Regions from separate parts of the Bacillus sp. NPDC077027 genome, predicted to be linked through region 1. Evidence: predicted binding sites of a transcription regulator. Region 1 holds the regulator's gene; the other holds the start of a gene.
What was found. Region 1 encodes NrdR, which represses ribonucleotide reductase genes. Its sites were predicted from a motif close to AACACNATATATNGTGTT; they were not measured.
Positions count from the first base shown of each region.

Region 2: the regulator NrdR is predicted to act here: its motif matches at 8,337-8,354, upstream of nrdI (class Ib ribonucleoside-diphosphate reductase assembly flavoprotein NrdI).

Region 1 covers NZ_JBNNIO010000001.1:178,461-193,876, forward strand. Annotated here, with positions in the region: gene ACQKEZ_RS00985 (glyceraldehyde-3-phosphate dehydrogenase) at 45-1,067, shown strand; gene speD (adenosylmethionine decarboxylase) at 1,302-1,694, shown strand; gene ACQKEZ_RS00995 (cytosolic protein) at 1,871-2,269, shown strand; gene nrdR (transcriptional regulator NrdR) at 2,274-2,732, shown strand; gene ACQKEZ_RS01005 (replication initiation and membrane attachment family protein) at 2,833-4,254, shown strand; gene dnaI (primosomal protein DnaI) at 4,272-5,201, shown strand; gene ACQKEZ_RS01015 (TVP38/TMEM64 family protein) at 5,235-5,867, shown strand; gene ytxC (putative sporulation protein YtxC) at 5,928-6,785, shown strand; gene thrS (threonine--tRNA ligase) at 7,122-9,062, shown strand; gene ACQKEZ_RS01030 (HAD family hydrolase) at 9,596-10,375, opposite strand; ribosomal protein L20 leader region at 10,629-10,760, shown strand; gene infC (translation initiation factor IF-3) at 10,832-11,347, shown strand; gene rpmI (50S ribosomal protein L35) at 11,371-11,571, shown strand; gene rplT (50S ribosomal protein L20) at 11,603-11,962, shown strand; gene ACQKEZ_RS01050 (DUF1294 domain-containing protein) at 12,029-12,292, shown strand; gene ACQKEZ_RS01055 (sigma-w pathway protein ysdB) at 12,310-12,714, opposite strand; gene ACQKEZ_RS01060 (M42 family metallopeptidase) at 12,895-13,983, shown strand; gene cstA (carbon starvation protein CstA) at 14,571-15,416, shown strand, end outside.
Region 2 covers NZ_JBNNIO010000003.1:791,649-807,064, reverse strand. Annotated here, with positions in the region: gene ACQKEZ_RS14530 (aminotransferase class I/II-fold pyridoxal phosphate-dependent enzyme) at 1-574, opposite strand, end outside; gene hflX (GTPase HflX) at 593-1,852, opposite strand; gene spoVK (stage V sporulation protein K) at 1,974-2,930, opposite strand; gene ACQKEZ_RS14515 (N-acetylmuramoyl-L-alanine amidase) at 3,301-4,059, shown strand; gene ACQKEZ_RS14510 (hypothetical protein) at 4,108-4,725, opposite strand; gene nrdF (class 1b ribonucleoside-diphosphate reductase subunit beta) at 4,809-5,789, opposite strand; gene nrdE (class 1b ribonucleoside-diphosphate reductase subunit alpha) at 5,807-7,909, opposite strand; gene nrdI (class Ib ribonucleoside-diphosphate reductase assembly flavoprotein NrdI) at 7,869-8,261, opposite strand; gene ACQKEZ_RS14490 (hypothetical protein) at 8,526-8,738, opposite strand; gene ACQKEZ_RS14485 (YmzC family protein) at 8,820-9,134, opposite strand; gene hfq (RNA chaperone Hfq) at 9,299-9,520, opposite strand; gene miaA (tRNA (adenosine(37)-N6)-dimethylallyltransferase MiaA) at 9,546-10,502, opposite strand; gene ACQKEZ_RS14470 (YmaF family protein) at 10,601-10,999, opposite strand; gene ACQKEZ_RS14465 (spore coat protein) at 11,105-11,353, shown strand; gene ACQKEZ_RS14460 (OsmC family protein) at 11,637-12,086, opposite strand; gene ACQKEZ_RS14455 (poly-gamma-glutamate hydrolase family protein) at 12,159-12,893, opposite strand; gene ACQKEZ_RS14450 (S8 family peptidase) at 13,482-14,807, shown strand; gene ACQKEZ_RS14445 (tetratricopeptide repeat protein) at 14,911-15,416, opposite strand, start outside.

The DNA of each region.
Region 1 (15,416 bases):
ATAAAATTATTAAGTATAACACATAATAGAGGAGTGACCTGTTCATGAAGGTAAAAGCGGCGATCAATGGGTTCGGCAGAATTGGACGCATGGTCTTCAGAAAAGCAATGCTTGATGATCAAATTGAAATTGTAGCTATTAATGCAAGCTATCCTGCCGAAACACTGGCACATTTAATTAAATATGACACAAATCATGGGCGTTATGAACATGATGTCATTGCTAAAGAACATGCACTGATTGTAAATGGAAAAAAGGTGCATTTGCTAAATAACAGAGACCCGAAACAGCTTCCTTGGGAAGAGTATGATATAGATATCGTCATTGAAGCAACTGGGAAATTTAATTCAAAAGAACAAGCAATGAGTCATATAGATGCAGGAGCGAAAAAAGTCATTTTAACAGCTCCAGGCAAAAACGAAGATATAACAATTGTGATGGGTGTCAATGAGGATGACCTTGATCCTGAAAAACATGTCATTATTTCAAACGCTTCTTGTACAACAAACTGTTTAGCTCCGGTTGTCAAACTGCTGGATGATGAATTTGGTATTGAAAATGGTCTGATGACAACAGTTCATGCATATACAAATGACCAAAAAAATATCGACAATCCGCACAAAGATTTACGCCGGGCAAGAGCATGTGCCCAATCAATTATTCCAACTACGACGGGTGCGGCTAAAGCGCTTTCTTTGGTTCTGCCACATATGAAAGGCAAGTTACATGGACTCGCTTTAAGAGTACCTGTATCGAATGTATCAATGGTCGATCTTGTGGTTGATGTGAAAAAAGATGTGACAGCAGAAGAAGTAAATGCAGCTTTTTCAAACGCCTCTAAAACATCATTAGCAGGAATCCTTGATTATACGGAAGAGCCACTTGTCTCAACAGACTTTAACACAAATCCATACTCAGCTGTTGTTGATGGTCTGACAACGATGGTAATGGAAGGGAAAAAAGTGAAAGTTCTGGCTTGGTATGACAATGAATGGGGTTATTCTTGCCGGGTTGTGGATCTGGTGAAGCATGTGGGTTCTAGAATGAAGCGTCTTTCGACCGTTTGAAAAGAAAAAGACAAACTTCCCTTTTCAAGAGATGAGTGAACATCCCATTAAAATCACAGCTTGCAAAATGGTTCCAAACGAAGTATACTATCTTTCGTGAACTTCTTGTTCGCAGACTCATTCGGCTGTACTTAAAGGGTTAGGACCTCTTAGGACTAACTTTCCCCCGTGGTATATGTCCGGTCCGGCTGCTTAGAAATTCACTCTTTCATTCTTGTTTAAGGGGGGTCCATGATGGAAACAATCGGACGTCACGTTATCTCCGAGTTATGGGGATGCGACTGTGATAAATTGAACGACATGGATTTTATTGAAAAAACGTTTGTAAATGCAGCTTTGAAATCAGGAGCTGAAGTAAGAGAGGTAGCTTTTCACAAATTTGCACCTCAAGGTGTAAGTGGAGTTGTCATTATTTCTGAATCTCATTTGACGATTCACAGCTTTCCTGAACATGGTTATGCGAGCATAGATGTTTATACTTGCGGTGATTTAGATCCGAATATTGCAGCTGACTTTATCGGAGATGAATTAGGTGCTGAAACAAGAGAAAACATCGAAATACCTCGTGGCATGGGACCTGTGCAAGTAAAACAGGCACAAGCCAAAGCCAAAGCCAAAGCACTATAAATTTAAAAGATCTAACGGGAGCTGGACAAAAAGCATCTACATGCTTTCTGTGTTATGCTCCTTTTTATATTGACATAAAAATCCAAAAATCCCCTTCTTCTTTATGCTTTTGTTCTAGGAAAACAAAGGTTTTTTTTATAAAATAAAGAAGAGTACTGACAAAGGGGATTTAGCGTATGACTTTACTGCAAAAATTACAGGGGTTATTTTCAAATAAGACGGAAACAAGTGATCGACATCTGGTGCCAGAGCTGAAAAGCCGATATTATAAAGTTACGGATAAAAAAGCATTTGAGGCAGTGGAGGCATTGTTTTCTTCAAATGACCAATATACCGTTACATCTGTTTCAGCAGAACGGGGTGAAATGAGCGCGATGGTGCAAAAGCCTAAAAAAGCATTCGCGGTTGCAACAGTTATTTCAATTCGTCCTTTTGAAACAGCTGTCGATTTTAATGTCACAACAGAAACGGCACTGCCGACGGATTTTGGTTATAGCAAAAAGGTCGTACTTTCTTTTTATGATGAACTAGACAAACAACTACCAAGAATACAGACAGGAAAAGATCGGAGCTGATGAAATGAAATGTCCGACATGTCAACACCTCGGTACGAGAGTGCTTGATTCAAGACCAGTAGATGATGGGAAATCAATTCGTCGTAGAAGAGAGTGTGAAAGCTGTCACTACAGGTTCACGACGTTTGAAAAACTAGAGGAATTACCATTGATCGTTGTGAAAAAAGAAGGAATAAGAGAAGAGTTCAGCAGAGAAAAGATGCTGCGCGGTTTGATCAAAGCATGTGAAAAACGTCCAGTTGCATTGAAGCAATTAGAGGATGTGTGCTTTAACATTGAAAAGGAACTGCGAAATCAAGGAATATCAGAAGTGAAAAGTGAGCTAGTTGGTGAGATGGTGATGGACGAGCTTGCCAAAATTGATGAAGTATCTTATGTCAGATTTGCTTCTGTGTACCGACAATTTAAAGATATCAATGTCTTTATTGATGAATTAAAGGATTTATTAAAGAAAGAACGCTGAAAAAGAGCTGAAGATCCTTCAAGCTCTTTTTCGCACGTAAAGCGGAAAAATGAAAAAGAGTGTACAATGGAAACAAAAGCGCGTGAGGGAGGATTCGCATATGACAGAGCATTGGAAGGAAGTGCTTGCCGTCGATCCGTATGTCGTCAAAAGCGCTTCATTGCTCGGCGACATCGACAGGCAGCTTATCACCCTTTTATATCAGCCGCTTATTGGGACGGTAGCATATAGTTTATATATGACATTATGGGGAGAACTGGAGCAAAACCGTGTCTGGGGAAAGCCTGCTCCTCACCGGCAGCTGATGGTCATGCTACAAACGAATTTGAATGAGATATTTGAACAACGGCACAAGCTTGAAGCGATTGGATTACTTCGGACATATGAACAAGATACAGAGGAAGGTAGACTGTTTACATATGAGCTTGTCCCACCGCTGAGACCGAACGAATTTTTTCAAGATGGGATGCTTAATGTCCTCTTATATAACCGAGTGGAGAAAGCGAAGTATGCGCAACTAAGGGATTACTTCTCTTACCCATCTGTACCAAAAGAAGCGAGAGATATATCACGTTCTTTTGAAGAAGTTTTTCGTGTTCTACAGCCAAGTGAACTAAAAATGACACCAGAGCTAGATGACGCATCATCACTAGAGGATGGTTATGAATACATGACAGTCGGTCGTGCCCAAGCAGCGCCACTTTCAGATGAATCCTTTGATTTTGATTTGTTATTAGCTGGCATGTCCGACATGATGATACCTAGAAAGGCGCTCACCAAGCAGGTGAAAGAAACCATTAAAAAATTGTCCATTGTTTATGGAATAACGCCATTACAAATGCAAAATATTGTAGCTGGAGCATGTGGTGCAGATCAAATGATTTCAACAGAAGAACTGAGAAAAGCAGCACGTGACTGGTATCAAATTGAACATAGCGGGCATCGACCAAAACTGATTGATCAAGTCCAACCAAGGCATCTACGCAATGGTTCTTCAGAACAAACGTCAACTAGCTCACCTGATGCCAAACTCATTGACAAGCTTGAAAGCATTACACCAAGAGAGCTTTTGCAGGATATGTCAGATGGTGTTGAACCGACATATGCTGACTTAAAGGTTGTCGAGGAAATCATGCTTGAGCAAAAGTTAGAACCAGGTGTTGTGAATGTATTGATTTACTACACGCTTTTGAAAACCGATATGAAGCTGTCAAAAACATATATGCAAAAAATTGCCTCACATTGGGTAAGGAAGAAGATCAAAACGGTCACTGAAGCCATGCAAATTGCAAAAGAGGAAAATAGGCAAATGACAGAATGGGCAGAGCAGAAAAAACAGCGCTCTTCTTATCCAGCAGGAAAAGTCATTCGTGAAGAAAAGCTGCCAGAGTGGATGAAAGAAGAAGAAGCGAAAAAACAGCCGAAAGAACAAGAAGAGGACATGTCTCCGGAAGAGCTTGAACGAGAAAAAGAAAAGCTTCTCAACCAATTTAAGCAAATGAAAAAATATAATGCACATTAACGTGAGGTGAAACTGAAATGGAACCGATCGGTCGATCATTTGAAAAACTAAAAGGACGAGCTGATTTTCATGTGAGATATCATCAAATTAAAGAGAGTGTTTTATCCGATCAAGATGTTCAAGCATTTTTAAAGGAGCATCAAGATGAAATTCAAGAAGACATGATAAATCGGAGTTTAAATAGACTATTTGAATTTGTTCAGCAATCAAAAGGGTGCTCCTACTGCTTGGAGGATGAGAAGATTAACACCATTTTAGATGGCTATCATCCTAAACTTGTTATCAAAGGTCAAAACATTGATATCGAATATGCACCTTGCCGAGTAAAGCTTCAATTAGACAGACAGAAAAAACAACAGGCACTAATCAAAAGCATGTATATCCCGCAAAACGTTCTGAAAGCCACGTTTGCGGATGTGACGGCAGTTGGAAGACAAGAGGTCATTCAAAAAATTGCCCACTTTTTGCAAAGCTATAACGAAACTGGCAAGGGAAAGGGTCTATATTTGCACGGGAAGTTTGGTGTCGGAAAGACCTTTATTTTAGCTGCGATTGCAAATGAGCTAGCGGCTCAGCAATACCCTTCACTGCTTGTATATGTGCCTGAATTTGTGCGAGAGCTTAAGAATTCTTTATCTGATCACACACTAGAGGATAAGCTAAACATGGTCAAATCCACTCCGATTTTAATGCTTGATGATATTGGAGCAGAATCGATGACGAGCTGGGTGCGTGACGAATTAATCGGAACCATTTTACAGCATAGAATGGCAGAACAACTTCCAACCTTCTTTTCCTCTAACTTTTCACAGAGTGAGCTAAAGCATCATTTTACTTTCAGTCAACGCGGAGAAAAAGAAGAAGTAAAAGCAGCTCGCTTAATGGAACGTATTCTATATTTAGCAGAACCGGTGCTGCTTGAAGGCGAGAATCGCCGTCATTTTTAGACAACAGGTCTCACGGCAGGAGAGAGGAGTCAGATGAAAAATAGAAGATGGCTTTTCGCTCTATTGATTGCCTGCGTAGCATTCGTACTTTGGTGGTTCAATACACACCACCTGCACGTAACGCCAAAAGACATCAAGGACTGGATTCTGCAATTTGGGATGCTTGCGCCACTTGTCTTTTTCTTACTGTCACTCGTTCGTCCTTTCGTCCTCATACCGGTTACAGTCTTTTCACTCGCAGCTGGTCTGGCATTTGGGACTGTGTTCGGTACAATCTATGCATTGGTCAGTACAACAGCAGGTGCAGTTGGCTCAGTTTGGATTGCTTCGACCTTCCGTAGGCAAAAACACGAGCCGAAGAACAAACAGTTAAAAGCGGTGAGAAGGCAAATTGAGCAGCATGGCTTTATTTATATCTTATTACTTCGTATTGCTCCCATCCATTTTGACTTTGTCAGCTATGCGGCTGCGGCGTCCCGCGTGAAATACGGTGTATTTGTGGCTGCAACGTTTATTGGACTCATACCAGGAACCATCGCATTAAATGTGCTAGGCTCAAGTTTTGTTAGTCGGAATTACACCGCTTTAGCCATTGTATGTTTGATCTATTTGGTCTTTATTTCTGTTCCCCTTTTATTGAAAAGAAAGATGCCTGATTTATTTTAGGCGTCTATTTTTTGTGATCTCCCCATATACATGTAACAGATGTCGTTAGGGGGGACAAACATGCTTGAAATAATCTTTGAAGATGAATATGATACCGCTGCTTTTTTACATCTTGCTGAACACTTTGACAGTCGGCATCACATCTCGATTCAAGAAGGCAATGCAAGGCTTCTCATTGAGGCGAAAGAATCACCTGCTACATTAGAGAGCTTTGTACGGCCTCTATTACTTCACTTTTTTTTGGAATGCAAAGAAAATGAACGAATGCGCAGGATGATTGAAAAAACATATTTATTTAAAGACCCAGAGGAACAGCATCAAATATTGTCTATTGCTCATAGCATAATGAAAGGTGATATGGAAGATATTCCTTGTATTCACCAAGGAACTTCAAGAGAGTCGCTACTCCGAAAAGAACTTGAGACCATTACTTTAAACAACGGCATCTTCTCAATTGGCTCTTTTTTAACATTTAGATTATCTGAGTACGATCGAAGGTTGAGGGAATATGTTGAAGTGTCCATTGAAGAATACAAAATGGAACAGGAATATCAAAGTTTTATTCAATCGCTTCGAGATTATGTGATGACAAAAGAACCAAAGCTAGACACTGTACATGTGGTGCATCAGGACCGCTTCATCATTTGGGAATTTCGTTACGCTTCAGAACGTGAACAAAAACAATACATAGACAGACAGTTTGTAAGAGAGCATCCAATGTATATTGATTCACAGCTTATTGCCCCACTTGTGTCAATTGCTCCACGAAAGATTGCCCTATTTACGAATGATGCTGGAAATTCAATGGTGCAAACGATCCAAAATATCTTTCAAGAAAGAGTGGAACTTTCTTCGCTTGCCTCGTTTCAGGAGCAGTCAGTGGACTATCTTCATGAAAAAAATGAGAAGCTTTCTTGATTTTGAAGAAAAAACGTTTTATAATACGATGTAACTTCATAAAGTGACCGTATTGATAAGGACATGAACGAATGAACACTAGCTTTTAGAGAGGGAAGCCATAGGCTGAAAGCTTCCTAGCCAAAGTGCATTTGCTTTACCACCTTTGAACATCAGCTGTGAACGATTTTTTTAGTAATAGCTGACGGGTATTCCCGTTATTGAACCAGAAGCCGTGTTTGCGATGAATATGTGCATATGCGGGAAAAAGGGTGGAACCACGATTCCGTTTATTCAACCTCGTCCCTTTCCAGGGGGCGAGGTTTTTTATATTGTCAAAAAAAGGAGTGACCACAGATGTCAGAACAAATTCACATTACATTTCCTGACGGAGCAGTCAAGGAGTTCGAAAAAACGGCAACAACAGAAGACATCGCGGCATCAATTAGCCCAGGCCTAAAGAAAAAAGCACTTGCTGGAAAATTTAATGGCAAAGAAATAGATTTGCGTACACCGCTTTTAGAGGATGGAGAAATCGAGATCATCACAGATAAAAGTGAAGAGGCGCTCGATATGATGCGTCATAGTACAGCACATCTACTCGCTCAAGCGGTCAAACGAATTTACGGAAAAGAGCATCAGGTACAATTTGGGGTAGGACCCGTCATTGAAAACGGATTTTACTATGACATTGATCTTGATGTGGCGATTACACCAGAAGATTTACCGAAAATCGAAAAAGAAATGAAAAAAATCATCAATGCCAATCTACCTATTGAACGTGTTGAAGTGTCAAGAGAAGAAGCAAAGAAACGCTTTGAAGAAATTGGCGATGAATTGAAACTAGAGCTTCTTGAAGCAATTCCAGAAGGCGATGTCGTGACTATTTATGAACAAGGAGAGTTCTTTGACCTTTGTCGCGGAATTCACGTGCCATCTACAGGTAAAATAAAAGAATTCAAGCTGCTCAGTCTTGCAGGAGCTTACTGGAGAGGCGACAGCAATAACAAGATGCTACAACGTATTTATGGAACAGCATTCTTTCACAAGGAAGACTTAAATGAACATCTACGCCTTCTTGAAGAAGCAAAAGAGCGTGACCACCGTAAACTTGGAAAAGAGTTAAAGCTATTTGCGAACTCACAAAAAGTGGGACAAGGCCTTCCGTTATGGCTACCAAAAGGGGCAACAATTCGTCGTGTGATTGAGCGCTATATCGTGGATAAAGAGGTGCGTCTAGGATATGAGCATGTCTATACACCAGTTCTTGCAAGTGTAGACCTTTATAAAACATCTGGACATTGGGCGCATTATCAAGAGGATATGTTCCCAGTCATGGAAATGGATAATGAAGACCTTGTACTAAGACCGATGAACTGTCCACATCACATGATGATTTATAAAAATGACATTCATAGCTATCGTGAACTGCCAATTCGTATTGCAGAGCTTGGCACGATGCATCGCTACGAAATGTCAGGTGCACTATCAGGACTTCAACGTGTAAGAGGAATGACATTAAATGATGCCCACATTTTTGTAAGACCTGATCAAATTAAAGATGAATTTATTCGCACAGTTCGTTTGATCGAAGAAGTATATCAAGACTTCGGTTTAAGTGATTACACTTTCCGTTTATCTTATCGTGATCCAGCAGATACAGAGAAATATTTTGATGATGATGACATGTGGAACAAGGCACAATCCATGCTAAAAGATGCGATGGATGAGCTTGGACATGATTACTATGAAGCAGAAGGCGAAGCAGCGTTTTATGGGCCGAAGCTAGATGTTCAAGTGAAAACAGCTTTAGGTAAAGAAGAAACATTGTCGACAGTTCAGCTTGACTTCTTGCTTCCAGAACGTTTTGACCTCACATATATTGGAGAAGATGGCAAGCATCATCGTCCAGTTGTCATCCATAGAGGAGTCGTATCAACGATGGAACGCTTTGTTGCCTTCCTGATTGAGGAATACAAAGGAGCACTCCCAACATGGTTAGCACCTGTTCAATTCCAGGTCATCCCTGTATCACCATCTGTTCATCTTGATTATGCGAAAAAAGTGCAAGAACGCTTGCAACTTGAAGGTTTACGTGTCGAGTTAGACAGCCGCGATGAAAAAATTGGCTATAAAATTAGAGAAGCACAAATGCAAAAAATTCCGTATATGCTCGTTGTTGGCGATCAAGAAGCGGAAAATGGTGCTGTCAATGTTAGAAAGTATGGCGAACAAGCATCCGAAACAATCGATATTGAAGCCTTTGTGAAACACGCTGTTGCAGAGGCGAAAAAATAATGGTAATACGTTTAAATGCCGACAGTATCCAATGTGATACTGCCGGCATTTTTTATTTTGCGGATTGTGGCACAGCTTCTAGCTTTAAATGCTAGAACCTTCCTCATACGGGGTCTCATGGGAATGGTTTCGGTGTGATAGAGCAGAAATTCGTAAACACGCTACTGATTCAAAAGAAGCCATTTTGAAAGTCGAGAATTCCGTCAAAGCCAAACATGAAGAGGTAGAGAAAGTAAGTAATGAAACGAACCGAGCCAAACGATTGCAATTACAAATTGTGATCTTCTGAGACAAGCAAACGAAGTGTTTATGAAAGTGGGAGAAACTGCACGAAGTTTGGATAAACAAGCACAAAGCCTTGTCGAGAAAATGAAGGAATAATGAATAGACAAAGCGATGAATTCACTTTTTAGATGTAAGAATCGAGGGTCTTTTTGTGCAGAATTAGGATAGAGAGAAAAATGTCAATAAAATCAAAAAACACTCCCTTCTGTATAAGGAAGGGAGAGGAATACAGCCTTGGTATAGGCGACTTATTTTATAATATCAAACAACTCATGTAAGTCTTTAATTTCATAGTCTGGTGTTACATCAGTTTCATTTTTTTTGTCGTTGCGGTTAATCCAAACTGTTTTAATTCCTGCACGAGATGCACCGAGGATATCTGTTTTCGGATTGTCACCGACCATGATCACCTCATCCTTCTCTAAATTGAGAAGTTTGAGACAGTGTTCGAAAATCTCGGGATCCGGTTTTCCTTTTCCATAGTCTCCAGAAATCACAATTTCATTAAAATAAGGTGCTAGTTCAGGCACGCCGGCAAGTTTTTCTTTTTGCAGGCTTGGATCGCCATTTGTTAAAAGGAGTAGCTCATACTCTCCTTTGAGCTGGTCTAGTACTGGATATGTCTCTTCGTAAACATAAGGGCGCTTTCTTCGTTCGGCAGCAAAAAAATCAGCTAAATATTGACCGAATACAGCATCTTCAATACCTGCTGTTTTTAATCCATTTGTCCAAGCGTTTTTTCGATACTCAGGAGCAATGGCATTCAGCTTTTGAAAGCCTTCGCTAATGGGTTCACTAAAGTTTGACCAAAGACCTTCAAACGGATTAATACCGATCATTACAGTATAATCGTAGGTTTCATAGGAAGAGTAAAGCTTACGTGCTTCCTCACGAACGATTTCTTCAAATTTATCTGGATCAAGTCCATATTTCTTTTGGGCTTCTCGGCATGTTTCTGCAAAAGTTGTATGAATGCTTTTTTCATCCCAAAGCAAAGTATCATCTAAATCAAAAAATACGGCTTTCATGATCTTCTCCCTTGTTATGTAAGTAGATACCCTCAAATAGCACGTGAAAGGCTCATGTTCATTTTACAATAGAAGAAGCAGAGGATAAAGGAGAGATTCAGTCGTATCAGGCTCATCTCTCCCTAATTTTAAACTTTTGAAAAATAACTTGCTCAAACATCAGCATCATGATAAGATGAGGAAGTTGTTTCATGAATTCGGGTGATTGACGGATGAGTGAAAATTGTGTAGAATAGTTAACGAATTGAATAGATATCACAAGCAGAAGCACCCGCTTCTCACCTGATTGACACATGTTTGTAGTTGGCAGGTTGACCGTACATTTTATTTTTCATGCAAATGTTCGCAGTGTGGGTGTTTTATATGCCCACACTTTTTGTTTGCCTGTAAAACATACAACGAAATGGTCAAAATGAATTGTGAACTCAATTCAAAATTTCATGGAGGTGGCTCACTATTAGCAAAGATCAATTAGTTAATGAAGGTATTCGTGCGCGTGAGGTTCGTTTAATCGGACAAAATGGCGATCAGCTGGGGATTAAAACCCGCCAGGAAGCTCTGGAAATTGCTGTTAAAGCTAATCTTGACCTTGTGTTAGTTGCTGCAAATGCAAAACCACCTGTTTGCCGAATCATGGACTATGGTAAGTTCCGATTTGAACAACAGAAGAAGGACAAAGAAGCACGTAAGAATCAAAAAATCATTAGCTTAAAAGAAGTTCGGTTGAGCCCGACGATCGATGAACACGATTTTAATACGAAGCTCCGTAATGCGATCAAATTTCTTGAAAAAGGGGATAAAGTAAAAGCTTCTATCCGCTTTAAAGGGCGTGCGATTACGCATAAAGAAATCGGACAACGCGTGTTAGACCGTTTCTCTGAAGCTTGTGCTGAAGTAGCGACAGTAGAAACAAAACCAAAGATGGACGGACGTAGCATGTTCCTTATGCTTGCACCAAAAGTCGAAAAGTAAAGTAACAGAGGAGGAAATATCCAATGCCAAAAATGAAAACTCACCGCGGATCTGCAAAACGTTTCAAAAAAACAGGTTCTGGTAAATTAAAACGTTCTCATGCGTACACAAGTCACATGTTCGCAAACAAATCTACGAAGCAAAAACGTAAATTGCGTAAGAGCGCAATCGTGAGTGCTGGAGATTTCAAACGCATCAAGCAACAACTTGCAAACATTAAGTAATTCGGAATAGGAATCATAGGAGGGAAATACAATGCCAAGAGTAAAAGGCGGAACTGTGTCGCGTCAGCGTCGTAAAAAGGTTCTTAAATTAGCAAAAGGTTATTTCGGTTCAAAACATAGATTATATAAAGTAGCAAACCAACAGGTCATGAAATCTGGAAACTACGCTTTCCGTGACCGTCGTCAGAAAAAACGTGATTTCCGTAAACTATGGATTACACGTATCAATGCTGCAGCTCGTATGAATGGTCTTTCTTACAGCCGTTTAATGCATGGCTTAAAGCTTTCTGGTATCGAAGTAAACCGCAAAATGCTTGCTGATCTTGCTGTGAATGACCTAAGCGCATTCAACCAGCTTGCTGACGCTGCTAAAACACATTTAGATAAGTAATTGAAATAAAAAGATCATTCCTTTATGGGGTGGTCTTTTTTGCTCATCACGTGAGGTGAAGTGAATATGTGGTTCTTGCTGTTCTTGATCATTGTGAATGGCTATGCCTTTTATTTAATGGGAGAGGATAAAAAACGGGCAAAGAAGCATAAATGGCGCATTTCAGAAGCGCATTTGTGGCTATCAGCTCTTGTGTTTGGTGCACTAGGGTCTTTTCTTGGTATGCAGTTCTTCCGTCATAAAACAAAGCATACATTCTTTCGGATAGGAATGCCATTTCTGGTCTTCATTCAAATGCTTTTGCTTGGCTATGTGTACTCATATCTATAAAAAAAGAGCAGAGAGCGCTATGATGGCGCATCTGCTCCTTTTTTTTGTTTAATCTGTTTGATTGGCTGATCCCAATCGATTTTTGTTTGAGGATACCGTTCGATAATGTTCTCCTCGAGTTTTTCAAAGTCTTCTAATGTAAAATCGGTTAACTTATCAGGTGACTCCGTCCAAACGTAAATGGAGTGGACAAAAAGAGGGTGATCCTTTGAAGGAACATGTTTTTCACCTTCAAAAAGGACACCTTTATAGACGAAGTTAAAGTTTTTTCGTGCATTATTTTGTTCATCCATAAAGTAAAAGCCTTCTTTTAATTGTGCCTGTTTCAACTTTCTCCTCGGGTTTGAGAAGAATTTTACCGCCATGTAGAAAAGATAGACAAGCAATGCGACGAGAGCAAGTCTAATGAGGATCACAAACATGACAGGATGCACCTCCAATACCGTTATCTGAGGTATTACGATTCAGTCTAGCAAAAGGTTTCAACTTTTTTTAAAAAAATATTTCGTATAACGAAAAAATATTCATAAAAAGATCGTATTGAACGAAAAAGGTTTTGTATAATAATAATGCACCCAAGAAGTTAAAGGAGGAAAAAACGGATGAAAAAGCTAGATCAGACATTAACTATGCTTAAAGACCTAACAGATGCGAAAGGTATTCCAGGTAATGAACGAGATGTGAAAAGAGTGATGCAGACATACATAGAATCTTATGCAGATGAAGTATCAACTGACCGTCTTGGTAGTTTTATTGCGAAAAAAGCAGGAGACCCAAACGGACCAAAGATCATGTTAGCTGGTCACCTAGATGAAGTTGGTTTCATGGTAACCAAAATCGACGAAAAGGGCTTTATCCGCTTTCAAACAGTAGGAGGCTGGTGGTCACAGGTGATGCTTGCACAGCGTGTAACGATTGTGACAAATAAAGGGGAGATTACGGGCATTATTGGCTCTAAGCCACCCCACGTACTCTCTCCAGAGGCACGAAAGAAATCTGTTGAGATCACTGATATGTTTATTGATATTGGTGCTTCAAGCCGTGAACAAGCAATGGAATGGGGCGTTGTACCTGGTGATCAAATCGTTCCTTACTTTGAATTTACTGTCATGAACGATGAAAAACTATTACTTGCAAAAGCGTGGGACAACCGGATTGGCTGTGCAGTTGCCATTGACGTGATGAAGAATTTACATGAAACAAAACATGAAAACATTGCGTACAGTGTGGCGACTGTACAAGAGGAAGTTGGATTGCGCGGAGCTAAGACAGCAGCCCAAACCATTCAACCTGATATCGGTTTCGCAATTGATGTTGGTGTTGCTGGAGATACTCCTGGTATTACAGAAAAAGAAGCGACAAGCAAATTAGGTAAAGGACCAACCATTGTTGTCTTTGATGCGTCTATGGTATCTCATAAAGGACTACGTGATTTTGTCGTCCAGACAGCCGAAGAGCTTAACATTCCATATCAATTTGACTCAGCACCTGGTGGCGGAACAGATGCAGGTGGTATTCATCTAACGGGTCATGGCGTTCCATCACTCTCTATCGGTATTCCAAGTAGATACATCCATACACACGCTGCAATGATCCATAGGGACGATTATGAGAATGCTGTCAAACTGTTAACAGAGGTCATTAAAAGACTTGACCAAAAAACAGTACATCACATTACTTACGGTTCTTAATAAAAAAGCCTTTTCCTCTTTCATAGAAGAAAAGGCTTTTTGGTTTTTAGAGAAGAAAGGTCAGTAGATATAAAGGCTTTAGAGTAAGAAAAGAGACTGAGCTGTTGCGATTTCCCAGGAAATGAAGTGAGATTTTTAGTAGCAGTCACTGTTTTTACTTGAATAGTCATGGGAGAAACGAACTGAGTGGAATGATTGTTATCAAAGGCTTCAAGGATGTTCAGCTGAACGAATATTTATTATGCGTGGTGCATCCAATATGAAAAAAGGAAAATGTCTAGCCTATCAGCTCATTTAAGGTAAAGGGTCAGTTGCGAATTGAACAAAGTCAGATCTACATAGAATTGATCCTACTCTAAAACTTTCTAGTTACAAATGCACATGTGATCATGTGTGTTTTTTTGTATCATAAAAAAGCACAGAGCACACAAAGGCGCTCTGTCAAAAGAGATTTGATGGGAGTAGGTGAAGTTAAAACAAGATTCATTTAAACTATACATATCTTTTAACTTTGTTTTTGGAGTAAGAAAAAACAATCAAATTATGTTATATTTGTAACGAATTGTGTGAAATGGGGGATGGTTTAAGTGAATGCGGTTACAATTGTGATTGGTTCAATGTGTATTTTAGCAATTGCTTATCGGCTGTATGGCACATTTATGATGGCAAAGGTGCTGAAGGTAACAGATGAGCATCCAACACCTGCGCATACATTAGAAGATGGAAAGGATTATGTACCGACAAATAAGTGGGTAACATTCGGCCATCACTTTGCAGCGATTGCTGCTGCAGGACCACTTGTTGGTCCCATACTGGCGGCACAGTTTGGTTATTTGCCGGGGCTTCTGTGGCTTCTGATTGGGGCGGTGATCGGAGGAGCCGTTCATGATATTGTTGTTTTGTTTGCTTCAATGCGAAAACAGGGGAAATCATTATCAGAGGTGGCAAAAGAAGAACTTGGACCTGTCGCAGGTTTTTGTACAGGACTAGCGATGCTGTTTATCATTACGATTACGATGGCAGGGCTTTCGATGGTTGTTCTGCATGCGCTAGAACGTAACCCTTGGGGGACATTTGCAGTGGGAATTACTATACCAATTGCAATGGGCGTTGGGCTTTATTATAAGAAAACAGGAAATTTAAAGCTTGCTACTTCCGCAGGTTTTATATTGCTTATGGTCGGTGTGTTTCTTGGGCCTAATCTCCAAGGGACAGCACTTGGTGACTTTTTAACACTGGAGACGAAAACGCTTGCACTTGCTTTGCCTGTGTATGCTTTTTTTGCAGCGGCACTTCCAGTTTGGCTGCTACTTGCGCCAAGGGATTATTTAAGCAGTTTTATGAAAATTGGTGTATTTATTGCCCTTGTAGTCGGCATATTTGTTGTCAACCCAGCGATTCAATTTCCCGCATTTACAGAGTTTGTGAATGGT
Region 2 (15,416 bases), on a different contig from region 1:
TTTGCTCTATTTCTTCTATTGTAAAGGACGGTCTTGTGGCATATCCTTTTGAACGCTGAATGCCGATGACTTTGGTTTTGGATGAAATGGCGTTTTTCACTTTGTCAAAATCAACAGTACCATCGCTGTTTAAATCAATTGCTTGATAATCAATGTTGAAATCCTTTAGTGATCCGGCACCTGCTTTCCCGCGTATTCCAACGATTTCTTCAAGTGTGTCGTACGGTTTACCCGTCATATATATCAATTCATCTCCTGGTCTTAACACACCAAATAAAGCAATAGAGATAGCGTGTGTTCCAGAGATGATTTGCGGGCGTACAAGTCCGCTTTCTCCCCCGAAGACATCGGCATAAATCTTCTCAAGTGTATCTCGCCCCATATCATCGTAGCCATATCCAGTTGTTGGGTTAAAATGAGCGTCACTGACCTTGTGCTTTCGATAGCTTTCAAGGACACGCCATTCATTTTGTTCACTCACCGTGTCAATGTGGCGATGAACGTGTGCAATGTCTCGTTCGGTTTCTGTTGCTACTTTTTCTAATGTAGTGCCATGTTTAAGTGTTTGAAACATCGTTTTTCTATTCCTTTCCTACATATACTTCTTGATATCTCCTAATATTGACTGTTCTTTTCCGATAAATCCAGTGACTTCATATAGCTCAGTCTCTTTTTGAAATACAAAAGATTCAACTAGGGTCTCAGATTTTAATGCGGATATCAGTTTGCCCTCGTATGCTGGGATATGCACATGATAAGGGGCTAAAAATTCTTTTTTAAGCTGCGCCATCACTTCTGTTTTTAAGCGCTTAATGTCTTCATCGTTTCTTGCACTCATTAAAAAGTGTCGCTGCTTTGATGACGGAATAAAATCGGCTCTGACTTGATCCTCTTTGTTATAGACTGTTAACATTGGAATTTGGTCGGCATCCAGCTCCTCCAAGAGCTCATTTACTGTCTTTTCGTGGCCTTCATAATCTTCGTTTGAAGAATCAATGACATGAAGTAAATAATCGGCTTCCTTCACTTCTTCTAGTGTGGAACGAAATGCGGCAATAAGTGTTGTAGGGAGATCCTGAATAAATCCAACCGTATCTGAGATGAGTACACTGTATCCAGATTGCAAGGTCATTTTCCGTGTCATTGGATCAAGCGTTGCAAAAAGCAAATCTTCCTCATAACTATCCGCATCTGTTAATTGATTGAAAAGAGTAGATTTACCCGCATTTGTGTAGCCTACAATTGCTATTTGAAATACACCGTTTTTCTTTCGTCTCTCTCTGTATCTTGTGCGGTGCTCCTTCACTGAACTGAGCTGTCCATGAATTTCATGAATTCTGTTGCGGATATGTCGTCTGTCCGTTTCAAGTTTTGTTTCACCTGGACCTCTTGCGCCGATGCCTCCTCCTTGTCTTGAGAGGCTGATCCCTTGTCCACTAAGACGCGGCAGGGCATACTGAAGCTGAGCAAGCTCAATTTGCAGCTTCCCCTCTCTTGTGCGGGCTCTTTTAGCAAAGATATCTAAAATTAATTGTGTCCGATCAATAATTTTCACATCTAACGCTGTTGCTAGTGCTTTTAGCTGACTCGGAGACAATTCATCATTAAAAATAATCACATCGCATTCAAGTTCATCACAAAGGACTTCTAGTTCTTCTACCTTGCCTTTTCCTATATAAGTAGCGCTGTCCTTTCGATTCCTTTTTTGCACGACAAAACTGACCGCTTCTCCACCAGCTGTTTTGGTTAGGGAAGCTAATTCTTCCAATGAGTATTGAAAGCGTTCATCTGTGACGTGCGGCAATTGACAGCCCACGAGTATCGCTTTTTCTTTTATTTCTTGTTCATTCAAAATGTGTTGTTTCCTTTCTATACATAAGTAATCAATAGTACCATCATACCAAACAGCACACACGTATACCACTATTCGGAAGGTTTATTTTATCTTTGATTAAAAAGGATATGCCCTTTCCTTAAGGCATATCCTCTCTCGTATGAAGGTCATGGCTTTTAATGGTTATCAGGTCTTTTTTGTCATAATGGTCAACAAGCAGAAGCCGCATTGCTTGCGTACGAATCGCCTTTTCAATGGTGTTTCTCACAAAACGACCATTGCTGAATTTTGCTGGACTCGTCGTGCTTTTTATGTGCATTAGATAATCTCGTAGCTTCCACTCTGCCTCATGTGTAAATTGATATTCGCGATCTGCCATCATTCGTTTGGCAATGTCCATCAGTTGATCTACTGTATAATCAGGAAAATCAATATTAATCGGAAAACGTGACTGTAGCCCTGGATTTAATGAGAGAAAATGATCCATTTCCTTGGAATAACCAGCTAAAATGAGAATAAATTCATGCTGTTTATCTTCCATATGCTTGACAAGTGTGTCAATCGCTTCTTTCCCAAAATCCTTCTCCCCGCCTCGTGCTAGAGAATAGGCTTCGTCAATAAATAAAATACCGCCAAGTGATTTTTTGATTAAGTCTCTCGTTTTTTGAGCAGTGTGTCCGATGTATTCACCAACTAAGTCACCACGTTCAGCCTCAATCAGGTGACCTTTGGATAAGACATTCATTTCAAAGAATAGCTTTCCAACAAGTCTTGCAACGGTTGTTTTCCCTGTACCTGGATTCCCTTTAAACATCATATGAAGTGCCTGCTTTCCTACCTTCAACCCTTGCTCCTGCCTTTTTTGGTTCACAAAAATCCAAGCATAAATTTCTTTGATGTTTCGTTTCATCTCATCCATGCCAACAAGACTGTTCATTTCACGTTCGATCTCTCGTAAGATGCTATGCTTGGCTTCGTTTTTTTGCAGAGCCTCCATGTATTCCGCTTCTGATTCGGCATCAACCAACACTTGCTTTTGCCCATTAAGTATAATATTAATTTGGCCATTGTTTTTATATGTGACAGCTCGCTCCAACGTATTCACCTCTCGCTCTTCTCTCTTTATTTCTATTCAGGCGGAGCTGTAATCGTGACAATCGCCCGCATTTTTAGAGCATGCTTCGGACCCTTTCGATTTTTATTGTCAAAATGACCCGAGATGCCGCATTTTGTGGGGAATCGTGCGCTTTCCCAGGAAATGATCTTATTTCTTTATTGTATTCACTAAATGCAGGCGGACAAACCAAGGAATTTGCTTATTCTCAGAAAAGCAGTGGATAGGCAAAGCGGTTTCATCAATCGTTGCATGAGTTCATAAAGTTTTCTCTTCATTTAAGATAGAATTCCGCTTTTGGTACAGGCAAGGTTTTTGTTTTTTCATAAAATAAAGATGAGGTGATGATAAAATGGTGAAAATTTTTATTGATCCTGGCCACGGAGGAACAGATTCTGGTGCTGCTGCAAACGGTCTTTTTGAAAAAAATATTACGCTACAAATCGCACTTTTCTTACGTGATATGTTGATTAGTGAATATGAGGATGTATCCGTCCGCTTAAGTCGCTCAAATGATCAAACGGTCACTTTATCACAGCGAACAAATGCAGCCAATAGCTGGGGAGCTGATTACTTCGTATCAATTCACATCAATGCCGGTGGCGGCACTGGCTTTGAAAGCTACATTTACCCCGGTGTATCTGCCCCAACAACCACCTATCGAAACTTCATTCATGATGAATTCGTCCGTTCTGTCGACTTCGCCGATCGAGGCAAAAAAACCGCAAATTTCCACGTCCTTCGAGAAACTGCTATGTCTGCTATTCTGACTGAAAATGGCTTTATTGATACAGCCTCTGATACAAATAAGCTTCGCAACGTTTCTTTCCTGCAAAGCATTGCTCGCGCACATGCTGTCGGTTTAGAAAAAGCCTTCCAATTGAAAAAAAAAGCAACAGCTCTTTATAAAGTACAGGCTGGTGTATTTAAAGTAAAAGCCAATGCGGATGAGCTGGCAAGTACGCTCAAAAGAAAAGGATTTGAAGCGTTTGTCTTATTAGAAGGGGGTTTATTCAAGGTGCAAATTGGCGCATTTCGTTCGAAACAAAATGCCGATGAACTTGTCAAAAGAGTCAAGCAAGCTGGACATGATGCATTTGTCTTTCAATAAGCAGTAAAAAACCGGCTCTGCTTTGAAAGAGAGCCGGTTTGTGTTCTATTAAGCTAAAATATCGACAACGAATTGAGACCATGTTTCAAGGCGGTCGAAGTATTCTGCTTTCTTGAGATCAGTGATTTTCATCCATCGACCAGCAATTTGATCGGTTTCTTTCACTTCTACAAGCGCTTCAGATTTTAATTCAAGGGCAGATAACAGTCCGATATGTACCTGACCAACACTATTTTCATCGTCATTAATCAATCCAAGTGTGTTCATATGAAGTTTGTCTTCTTCTCGAATAGAAAGCTCTTCATCAAGTTCACGATCCGTATTTTCCTTTAAAATCTCTGAAAAGCTTTTATCTGCAATAAAGTTCATGTGACCGCCAAATCCAAGGGACAACTTGTTATGAAGACGTGTTTCCCCACCGCCTTCTAGTCGCTCATATACATAAACTTCATCTTCTCTTTTGATCACTACATATGGAATTGGCTGCTTAAAGGTCGGATCTTCCTCTGCATCGCCTCTTCTCATTTGCTCGAAATGGTCTTCAATCTCCTTCATGATGCTCGTCACCTTGCTCGGTTCACTATTCACACCATTAAATGTCAATGTTTCGTTTTGAAAAACGCGCGCTCGTGGCGCAACTAAAATCACTTCATCCATTTTTCCCATCGGGGTAACCTCCAGTATGTAACAAGATATAACAAATGGCAAAAAGTCAAAACGAATGCTACGTTTTGACTTTTGCTTCTAGCTTATGAATGATCACCAAAGAAGAAATCGTCGTCTTTTAACGGTTCAACGGTTGCCTTTTTGTATCCATTCCCTTTCATGGAGAAGAAATCATGTGATTTCGTTTTCGTATTTAAACCATTTAATACGATTGGGTTGATTTCTTCTTCCTCAAAGTAAGGAGCAAAGCCAAGGTTCATTAATGCTTTATTGGCATTGTAGCGGATGAATTTTTTGACATCATGAGAGAGATTGACTTGGTCGTAAATATCCTCAGTGTAGTCTAATTCATTCTCATACAACCGATTGAGTAATTCGATAGAAAAATCATAAAGCTCTTTTTGTGTTTCAGGTGTTTGTTTATTATAGATTTCCTGCGCTAGTAGACCTACATACACACCATGGATCGCTTCATCACGCAAAATCAAGTTGATGATTTCACCACTTTGCATGAGTTTTCCTTGTCCATAGAAGTAAAGAGGATAATAGAAACCACTGTAAAAAAGGAAACTCTCTAAATAAACAGATGCGACCATTGCTTTGAACAATGAAATCGGATCATCTTTTTGAATCGAACGATAAAAACCGACAATGATATCTGCTTTCCTTTGCAGAAATTTGTTTTTCTTTACCCATTCAAACACTTCACTAATTGTTTCTGTCGGCGCAAGTGTCATGAAAATATTTGAGTACGATTTAGCATGCACCGCATTTTCCATCATCGCCATGAAGTTTAAGACCGCTTTACGCTGGTGGCCTTCTACATGTTCTGCAACAATCGGCATTCCAGTGTTGCCTTGCTCGGTATCTAGAAGTGTAAGACCAGCAAGCACCTTCATGTATGTATCTCGTTCTTTTTCACCAAGATACTTCCATGTGAGAAGGTCACCATTTAAGGAAATCTCCTCTGGAAGCCAGAATTGTTTCACGTTTTGATTGTAAAACATTTGCGTAAAATCGTCTTCGTGTTTTGACCAGTTGGCTGCATCGTAAATTTTTGTCACTTTAAACTCTCCTTTAATCAAACAACACAAGAAAGACAGCCTTCCTGCCCTGTATCCTTCGTTCTTGCATAATAAAGTGTCTTAATGCCTTTATGATGCGCATATAGATCAATTCGGTTAAGATCGCGTGTTGTCATTGTATCTTTTAAGAACAGCGTAAAGCTGATTCCCTGGTCTACGTGCTGCTGAATGGTGGCGATCATGTCTACAACTTTGAACATCTCCATATCATACGCTTCTTTATAGAAGAACCAGTTGTTAGCAGAAAGACCTGGCATTGGATAATATGTTTTTGAGTTGCCGTATGTTCTTTCCTCAATACGCTCCATGATTGGCATAACAGACGCAGTTGCAGATTGCACATAAGAAATTGAGCCTGTTGGCGCTATGCATAATCGATAGCTATGATACATGCCGTGTTCTGCAACAAATTGCTTGAGCTCTTCCCAATCTTCTTTTGTCGGAATGTGCATACCTTCAAATAGCCCAGCTGCCTTTTCTGTTTTCGGCGTGAAATCATTTGATAAGTATTTATCGAAGTATTCACCAGTTGCATAACTAGAGCCTTCATAACGATGGAACGTCTCACCTTGCTCTTTGGCAATTTCGCTTGAGCGTTTTATAGAATAGAAGTTCACCATCATAAAGAAGGTATTGGCAAAGTCTCTTGCTTCTTCACTTTCATACGCAATATTGTTTTGTGATAAATAGCCGTGCAGGTTCATCGCACCGAGTCCGATTGATTTCATGGCTTTATTTGCTTTTCTGACTGCCGGTGCATTTCGGATGTCAGTCGTTTCAGAGACAAGCGTCAATGAATCTGTCGCAAGTTTGACTGATTTTTCAATTGATTTATTTTTCATCACGTTCATGATATTTAACGAACCGAGGTTACATGAAATATCTAGTCCAATTTCATCTTCTTGATCGTAATCTGTATACGAAGACACTTCTGATGCTTGAAGGACTTCTGAGCAGAGATTCGAGAATTTCACGCGTGAAATGTGATTAAGTGCGTGCTCTCTGTTCACATTATCTTGGAACATAATATAAGGATAGCCGGATTCTGAACGAAGAACTGCTAATTTTTCAAGTAGCTTTCGTGGGTTGACTTTTTCCTTTTTCACCTCAGGGTTATCGACAAGTTCATCGTACATGACTTCCATGTCCATTTCATCGAGGTGCTGTCCGTATGCTTTATATACCGTATGTGGATAGAACGTATATGCCGTTTTATCTTCACGAGCAAGTTCAATAAACTTATCTGGGATGACAACACCAATTGAAAGTGTTTTGACGCGAACATCTTCATCCGCAGAGATTTTTTTCGTATCAAGAAAATCATTAATATCGCGGTGGAAAATGTTTAGATATGCACTGCCTGAGCCTTGTCTTTGTCCCATTTGATCTGCATAACGAAAGGCGTTATCAAGAAGCTTCATGACGCCAACGACACCTTTTGTGGCATTTTCTACATCTTTAATTGCTTCGCCTTTTGCACGTAGCTTTGATAGGTTAAGACTGACACCACCGCCTAGCTTCGAGAGCTGCATCGAGATATCAATTGCTCTTGAAATATCGTTTAATGAGTCATTTACTTCAAGCAAGAAGCAGCTGACAAGTTCACCGCGACGTTTCCGCCCTGCATTTAAGAATGTTGGTGTACTTGGCTGATATTCTTGATTGATCATCAGTTCGACATAGTCAAGTGCCTTTTGTTTATCGCCGTCAGCGAAGAACAAAGCAACAATCGAAATGCGGTCTTCATAGCGTTCAAGAATCTTCTTTTTATCATTTGTTTTCAATGCGTAGTCATTGTAGAACTTAAATGCACTCATAAAGGATGGGAACCTGAATTTTTTTGCATAGGCTGCTTCGAACACTTCTTTAATGTCTGCCATGCTATATTGACTTAGAAATTCTTCTTCATAGTAGTCATTTTCTATTAAGTAATGAATCTTCTCTTCTAGATTGTGAAAGAAGACTGTGTTTTGATTAATATAATCTACGAAATAACTATGTACAGCTTCTTTGTCCTTGTCGAACTGAAACTTTCCTTCTTTCTGAATCATAATCTCGTTATTTAATTGTATCCATTTTGGAACTTGATTTTGTGACAATTCTTTCTACCTCCTGTGTAAACAACTCAACATCCCTTTTTGTTCCGCTTAATTCAAAGGTGTGCAGAATCGGAACTTGATATTGTTTAGAAATCGTATCGGCGCTTTTTGCAAAATTATCTCCCCACACTTTGTTTCCACTCACTGCTACACCTAATAGCAAATGGGCATTCTTCTCTAAGAATTCCTGTGTGGCACTCGGGACTTGTCCAAATCCTGTCGTATATGTGACGAGAATAAACGGCGAATCCAAAAACTCTTCTCCAGTCAGTTTTCGTTTGTCTGTAAAAGGGATCTTGTCCAAAAAGCGTTGAACATTTCCTGTTTTTGAATCGAATACGATTTGAATCAATTCCATCACGACCTAATTTAGTATTCTTGGGTTTCTTTCACCTTTCACTATATATAGTATACCATGTTATTCCGAAACACAATATATAGATATGCTGAACGAAAAAAATTAACCAATCCGGCCGAACTGCTAAGAGCCGAACTCGTACATTCAAATAAATAGAGCAGAGCATGATCCGTATTGGCAGCCCTACTCACTATTCAACTCAAACCGAAATCTATCATAACACGAAAAAAATTCGCTTAGAAGACTAGACTTTTTGTTTTATTTTTTGTACGCATCGCACTGTAAATCTTCTGATACTTCTGTCAGTTCGACTTCAACACCTATTTCTTTTAATACAGCTTCTAGTGCAGATACGATCGAAGCTTCCCTTACGAGTTCCTTCCCGTTAACAGAAACACTCGTTCCGTATTCGAAGCAGGAATCATCTTCACAAGTTTGTTCCCAATGATTAATTTTAATTTGGTGTTTCATCCACTCACCCTTTTCTATCCGAGATATCTTTTCACATGTTTATAGTGTAGCGGCTTCATTTACGTTTGTAAATTTCCTTGCTTACTCCACATCTTCATCATCATCATAAAACTCATCTGTATCCTTGCTTGTGATATATTGAAGTTCGTTTGTTTTCTCATCGAACCGATATATTGTGACAAATCGATCCTCGATAACCGCAAAATGATTATTTTTTAAAGGGATTGCAGATTTCAATTCATCATCAAAAGAATCGCCATGATCATAATGGCTTTCCTCTCTCTCTAAACGTATACTGTCGTTATTCATGATTGAACAAGCTGTAAATAATAAAATAATACCAATAAGAATAAGGATCACCTTAATTCTTCTTAACTCAAGCTCCGTGTTCTCCATATGTATACCACCTTTTCATCTTTTTCCATCCTTCTCTCGTACGAAAAAAAACGGAAAAGGTTTCAGGGCATGAGAAATAGCCCCCTGTACATTGACAAAGAAAGAAGCGGTTGTATGCCGGTCTATTCGATGCTCAGGCGGGGGCTATCTCACACTACGAACAATTATTCTAGCTCGAGGCTCACATTTTTTTGTGGAGCGAATGTAGAAATTGCATGTTTATAAATAAGCTGCTGCTTCCCTTCTGTTTCAAGCAGCACCGTGAAATTATCAAATCCTTTTACTTGTCCGCGAAGCTGAAAGCCATTTAATAAAAATACAGTAACAAATGTGTTATCTTTGCGGATCTGATTCAAAAATTGGTCCTGAATATTAATCGGTTTCATGTTTCGTCCTCCTTGATTCTGATAACTACAGTTTCGCTTTAAGTCCAAGCTTTCCTGCTATATAAGTGAAAATTTCATCTTTTTTATCTGAAAAGTGGCAAGGAGGTGTCATATCAAACCAAATGACATCCATTTTGTTTCGAAACCACGTTAACTGGCGTTTCGCGTATCTGCGTGAATTTTGCTTTAATTGCTCAATGGCTTCGTTAAGTGAGGACTCACCTTTCAAATAAGCATAAAGTTCTTTATATCCAATCGCTTGAACCGATTGACAATCTTTAATACCCGCTTGAAATAAGGTCTCTACTTCTTCTACCAAGCCATCATTGATCATCACATCAATTCTTTGATGAATACGCTCATATAAAACGACACGGTCCATTGTCAGCCCAATTATCGCTGCATGATAGAGCGGAATTTGCTGATCAGCTTTTTGCATATTCGACATTTTTCTTCCTGACGTATGTATCACTTCTAATGCACGTATGACCCGACGAACATTATTGGGGTGAATCGCCTCGGCCGCTTCTGGATCTACTATTTTAAGCTTCTCATGAAGTTTCATGACACCATGTTCTTTCTCATACAGTTCCATTTCTTTTCGAAACGAGGAATCACTTCCTTCATCAGTGAAGGTATAATCGTAAAGAACGGACTGGATATAAAGTCCCGTTCCTCCAACAATCATTGGCACCTTGCCTCTTTCGGCAATTTCATCCATTTTTAAGCGAACCAACTGCTGAAACTCTGCTGTAGAAAAAGATTCCTCTGGATGCTTTATATCAATCAAATGGTGGGGCACGCCATCCATTTCTTCTCGTGTAATTTTTGCTGTGCCAATATCCATTCCCTTGTATATTTGCATCGAGTCGCCACTAATGATCTCTCCATTAAACGCTTTGGCTATATCAATACTTAATTTTGTTTTCCCAACAGCTGTCGGACCAACAATCACAATAACTGGCTGTTTTTTACTTTTCATATGACATCACTCTCTTTTACAAACTGCCTACAGTATAGCATAACTTATACTTCCTCTCCTATGTTATCCATTCTATTAATAGAAGAAACTCTCCTTTTTTACCAGCCTAGTGGTTCATTTCCTACAATTTCATACGTTTTTCCTTTTAAGCGATGAGTGTGTGTTGGTCGTTCTTCAGTACTAAAGACAACGCCGCCATAAGGAATCGGGACAGGATCTGTATATGCTGAGTAGGTAACTTCACTGATTTCATGATAATGTGTACCATCGACCCTTGGAATTGCAGGTCCTGTTATACCGTAATATCTGTGAAAATGCCCCTTCTCAAAGGATGTGATGCCTCTATAAAAATGAGTATGTTTGTCGGTGTTGCTACCGTTGACTGGCTGAGAAATCCCCTCAATTAAATGATAGTGTCCCTCTGTTACATCTGTACGTGCTTTATAGGCATGCGCATGTGGTGGACACATTGCCCAATCAGATTGATATAAGCCCATTTTTCCGCATTCCTCCCTATTTTAGGCTATGACCCAAACACATTTACGTAGGCAGAATACACTGATCCCAGTTACAGTGATTTTATGTGAAAGGAGTCTTTTTTTATGAATGAATTTCAGCCCCACTATTTCCCTGAAGATATAAGAAGGCCTTTCGGCTTTGGTCGACCTGGCTTCGGTTTTGGACGCCCTGGATTTGGGTTTGGCCGTCCTGGATTTGGGTTTTTCGGCCCTCCGTTTTTAGGTGGTTTCACTGGCGGCTTACTAGCTGGATCACTTCTAGCACCTGGTTATGGATATGGCTACCCGTACCCGCCACCTTATCCGCCTTACCCACCATATCCTTATTACTAAAAAAGACCTTTCAATGACAAAATGACTTGATAAAATGAAGCAATTAAGTCAATATTCGCTATGAGTTAACATTTACTTTACCATCAGTAAAGTAAATGTTTTTTTATGTCTCAAACAATGGTTCTACACCCTTTAAACCAAGCATACTTGTCAGTTAATGATTACCCTCTCTCCTTTTACATGTTGTCGCTGACTTTATAAAGAAACGAAGTTCACAGATCAAAACGAATTCAAGTCATAAAAAAAGTCACTTTCTCAAATTAAAAGAGAAAATGACTTTATGCTATTGACCTAATTGAATTGTTTCTTCAAGTGTGATGTGTACATTTCCTTTTACAGCTCTAGATATCATGCAGGAATTCTCAGCTTTTTGTGCGAGCTTTCGAGCAAGTACTACATCTTGCGCTGAAGCAGTTGCACTTAGTATGATGACTGGTCTGTGGATGATTTGTTCATATGTGAAAACACCGTTTGTCACATCCACAATTGCCTCAGAACTCATGAATAAATCGACTTTATCTAAATAGCTACGCTCCATCATTGCAGCCAGTGTAATGATATAGCATGTCGCAGCAGCTCCAAGTAACATTTCATCAGGATTTGTCCCAACACCAGGACCATCCATTTCTTTTGGAATGGAAATCTTTGTTTTTAATTGCGCGCATGCAATTGTGCCAATATCGTTTCGATTGCCAGGCCAGCTAGCCTGAAGGTGAAAATGATGATGTGCCATACTCGTCGCTCCTTTTAACAAAAACTATCTATAGTGTAACAGGAAGGTACGTCACTTGTCTTTAGCTAAATCTTATGTGTACTCTTCATCAAGTACTGACCGAATGGCTCTGACATATCGATAAAAATGTTCATTCTTTGTGCTTGATCGTCTGCGGTAATCAAAGCGATCAAAAAGTGCTTCACGCTGACTTCTACTAATCTCAAGCTGCACACTTTGCCCGGTTTTAGTAAGGTTATTAATATTATTAGTGCTTGTTCCACTTAGGGTTGTATGTGTAACAGCAAGCTCAGCAGAAAAACCGTTTCGCTCAAGTGAATTCACAATTTTCTCAGCACGATCAAAATCCGTACCACCAACAAGGGTATGATCTACCCCTACTTCTCCCCTATATCCATGTACTGCCAGCACATAATCATGAGCCTTGGCTAGTTGTACTCCGATTGGCTCATCGAAGTTGGTACTCGTAATATGAAGTTCAAAAGCATTCTCTCTTAAACCTTCAAACAAATAGGTGGAATATTCGTTATCAAAGAAGTGGACAATTTCACTGACGCCACCTTCAATTCTCCCCCCATGGGGTGACATAACAAGAAGCCGACTGCCTGGTTCCTGATTGTACGTAATCTGATAGTTGTCACTGCTTTCATTTTCCTCTAGTTCTTTGAAATTTCGATAAATATCATTTATACCGCTTTCGTCTTCTCCACCCGGTGATAATGGCTCCTCTTGTTCCTGTGCCTGCATTGTATAATACACTCCCCATACAATGGCAAGCAGGAGAAGCAAAGCAAACAACTTCTTCATTTCCGTTCTCCTTTAACAGATTTCTAAGCCGCTTCTATGTTTTCATTTTCGAAACATCATATCTTTTCATTTTTTCCACTTTTTCTCTCCAAGGATGATCATATCACTGTAAGTCACGAGATTCCTCAAAAATAAGATAATTGCTTTTATATACACAGAAATGGCTCTTACCGCTTGAAACACAGTTAGGATAGTATGACAAACAACTGGTGTTATGTTTAATATGTCCTAGTCCCACCCAGTCTGTTTTCTTTAATTTAGCGTTTTTTGATGGTTTTTCTTTTTCTTTTCATCAATGACCGATTCAGATTATATGAGCATTGACCCTATCATCCCCCCTTTTTTTCTTAAAAATCTAATGATTTGCTAGTTCTCCAAAAAGAACTCTCTCAATTATCATCGGCACACAGGTAATATTTTTCAGCTTTTTCAATTATTTTACAAAATGTAAGCGTTTTTCTTTTTGTATTGATCAGAGACACTAGCCAAGATTTAAAAAACAAGGGACAAGAAACCGAACAAACACTCTTTGTCTTTCATATCGTAAAGAGTGGAATGGTGATCATTGTAAATATTGGAGGTCGAAACATGTTTGGATTTTCTATGGTTCAAATGGTGAGAACAAACGCTAGCAAATTAGATCAACCGTTGCGAGAAACTGTACTCAATCTTTATAAACCATTTAAATGGACTCCTTGTTTTCTACATCGTGTGTTTGAAGGGAGATTAAAGAAGAAAAAGAAGATTCCTGTCATCATTGAGTTTAAACAGGAAGCGCTTGAGGCTGGTATTCATAGTGTAGAGCATGCACTGAAGAAGAGTAAAAAAGCAAAAATAAAAAAACACTTCTCTCATATACATTGTTGTGCTGCTGATCTCACACCTTCTGCTTTAGAGAAAGTGTTAACTGATGGCGACCATATACGAAAAGTGTATTTAGACCGAAAAATGCATGCTTTGCTCGATGTCGCCACAAAAGCAAGCTTCGCAAAGGACGTCGTGCGAAACGAAACAACTTTGACTGGTAAAGGTGTGACAGTCGCTGTCATTGATACAGGCATTTACCCGCACCAAGATTTAGAAGGTCGCATTCGTGACTTTGTTGATTTTGTCAAAAATAAAACAAAGCCATATGATGATAACGGACATGGTACACACTGTGCGGGTGATATCGCAGGAGACGGCACAGCGTCAGACGGTTTGTATCAAGGTCCTGCACCACAAGCGAAACTCATTGGCATAAAAGTATTAAATAAATCAGGTACCGGATCACTGTCTACGATCATAGAAGGGGTGGAATGGTGCATTCAGTTTAACGAAGAACATCCAGATGATCCGATTCGAATTGTTAGTATGTCTCTTGGCGCAGATGTGCAGCGTTACGATGAAGAGCAGGATGATCCAATAGTCAAAGCCGTAAATGCGGCTTGGGATCACGGAATGGTTGTCTGCGTGGCTGCTGGTAATTCAGGACCTAATGCACAAACGATTGCAAGTCCTGCTGTTAGTCAAAAAATCTTAACAGTTGGTGCCTATGATGATCAAAGTACACCTGAGACAGATGATGACATCGTCGCTCCATTTTCAAGCAGGGGGCCTACTGTTTATGGCGCAAACAAACCAGATATTTTGGCCCCAGGTGTCAATATCGTTTCTCTCAGATCGCCAAGTTCCTTCATTGATAAACTAGATAAATCAAGCCGAGTCGGAACAGACTACACAACGTTATCCGGCACTTCAATGGCAACACCCATTTGTGCAGGCATTTGTGCATTGTTACTTGAGCATTCGCCAGAGCTCACGCCTGATGAAGTAAAAGAACTCATCATCAAAAACGCTGGCCAATGGGCAGAAGAAGATCCCAATATTTACGGAGCAGGTGCCATAGACGCAGAGAAAGCGATCCCTCAATAACGGCAAAAAGCCCTTTACGCCATTTTTGCGTAAAGGGTGTTGTTTTGTCTATCTGCTCAATCATTATGTGTGAAGTCTTTCTTCTGTTTGCGTATTTGACATGTTATGCTTCGTTCTCATACATCTCATCTCCTTTTTGAATATGCGTCCGCGCTTCGATCACAATTTCAAAAAAAGTTGAGGATTCCTTGTACATGTCGCGTTCCTTATAATAATTAGCCGCATCTAGTGCTAATTCCTCTAAATCAGCAAACATTTTTTTACTTTTTAATCCAAAAAGAGCCATATTCAATTCTTCACAGTTTCCTTGGTCCATATATAACGCTTGTAAAAATTTAAATTTCATTTGATAAATCTCATCTTTCAGCATGACCGCCTGCTTCATCCCCTCTTGTAGTAAACGGCTAGCATGACCTACATCACCGACCTTAAATCTAGCAAGTGCAAGCGAAAAGAGAGATTTGATCATAGTAGACGTCTGATCTTTTTGATAAAGTGAAATGGCTTGTTCAAAGAATTCTGAAGCAATGTGATAATTCCCCATGCTGTAGTGACACGTGCCCAAATTATTTAGTGCCATTGCTTTGAAAAACGAGGTGCATTCCTGCC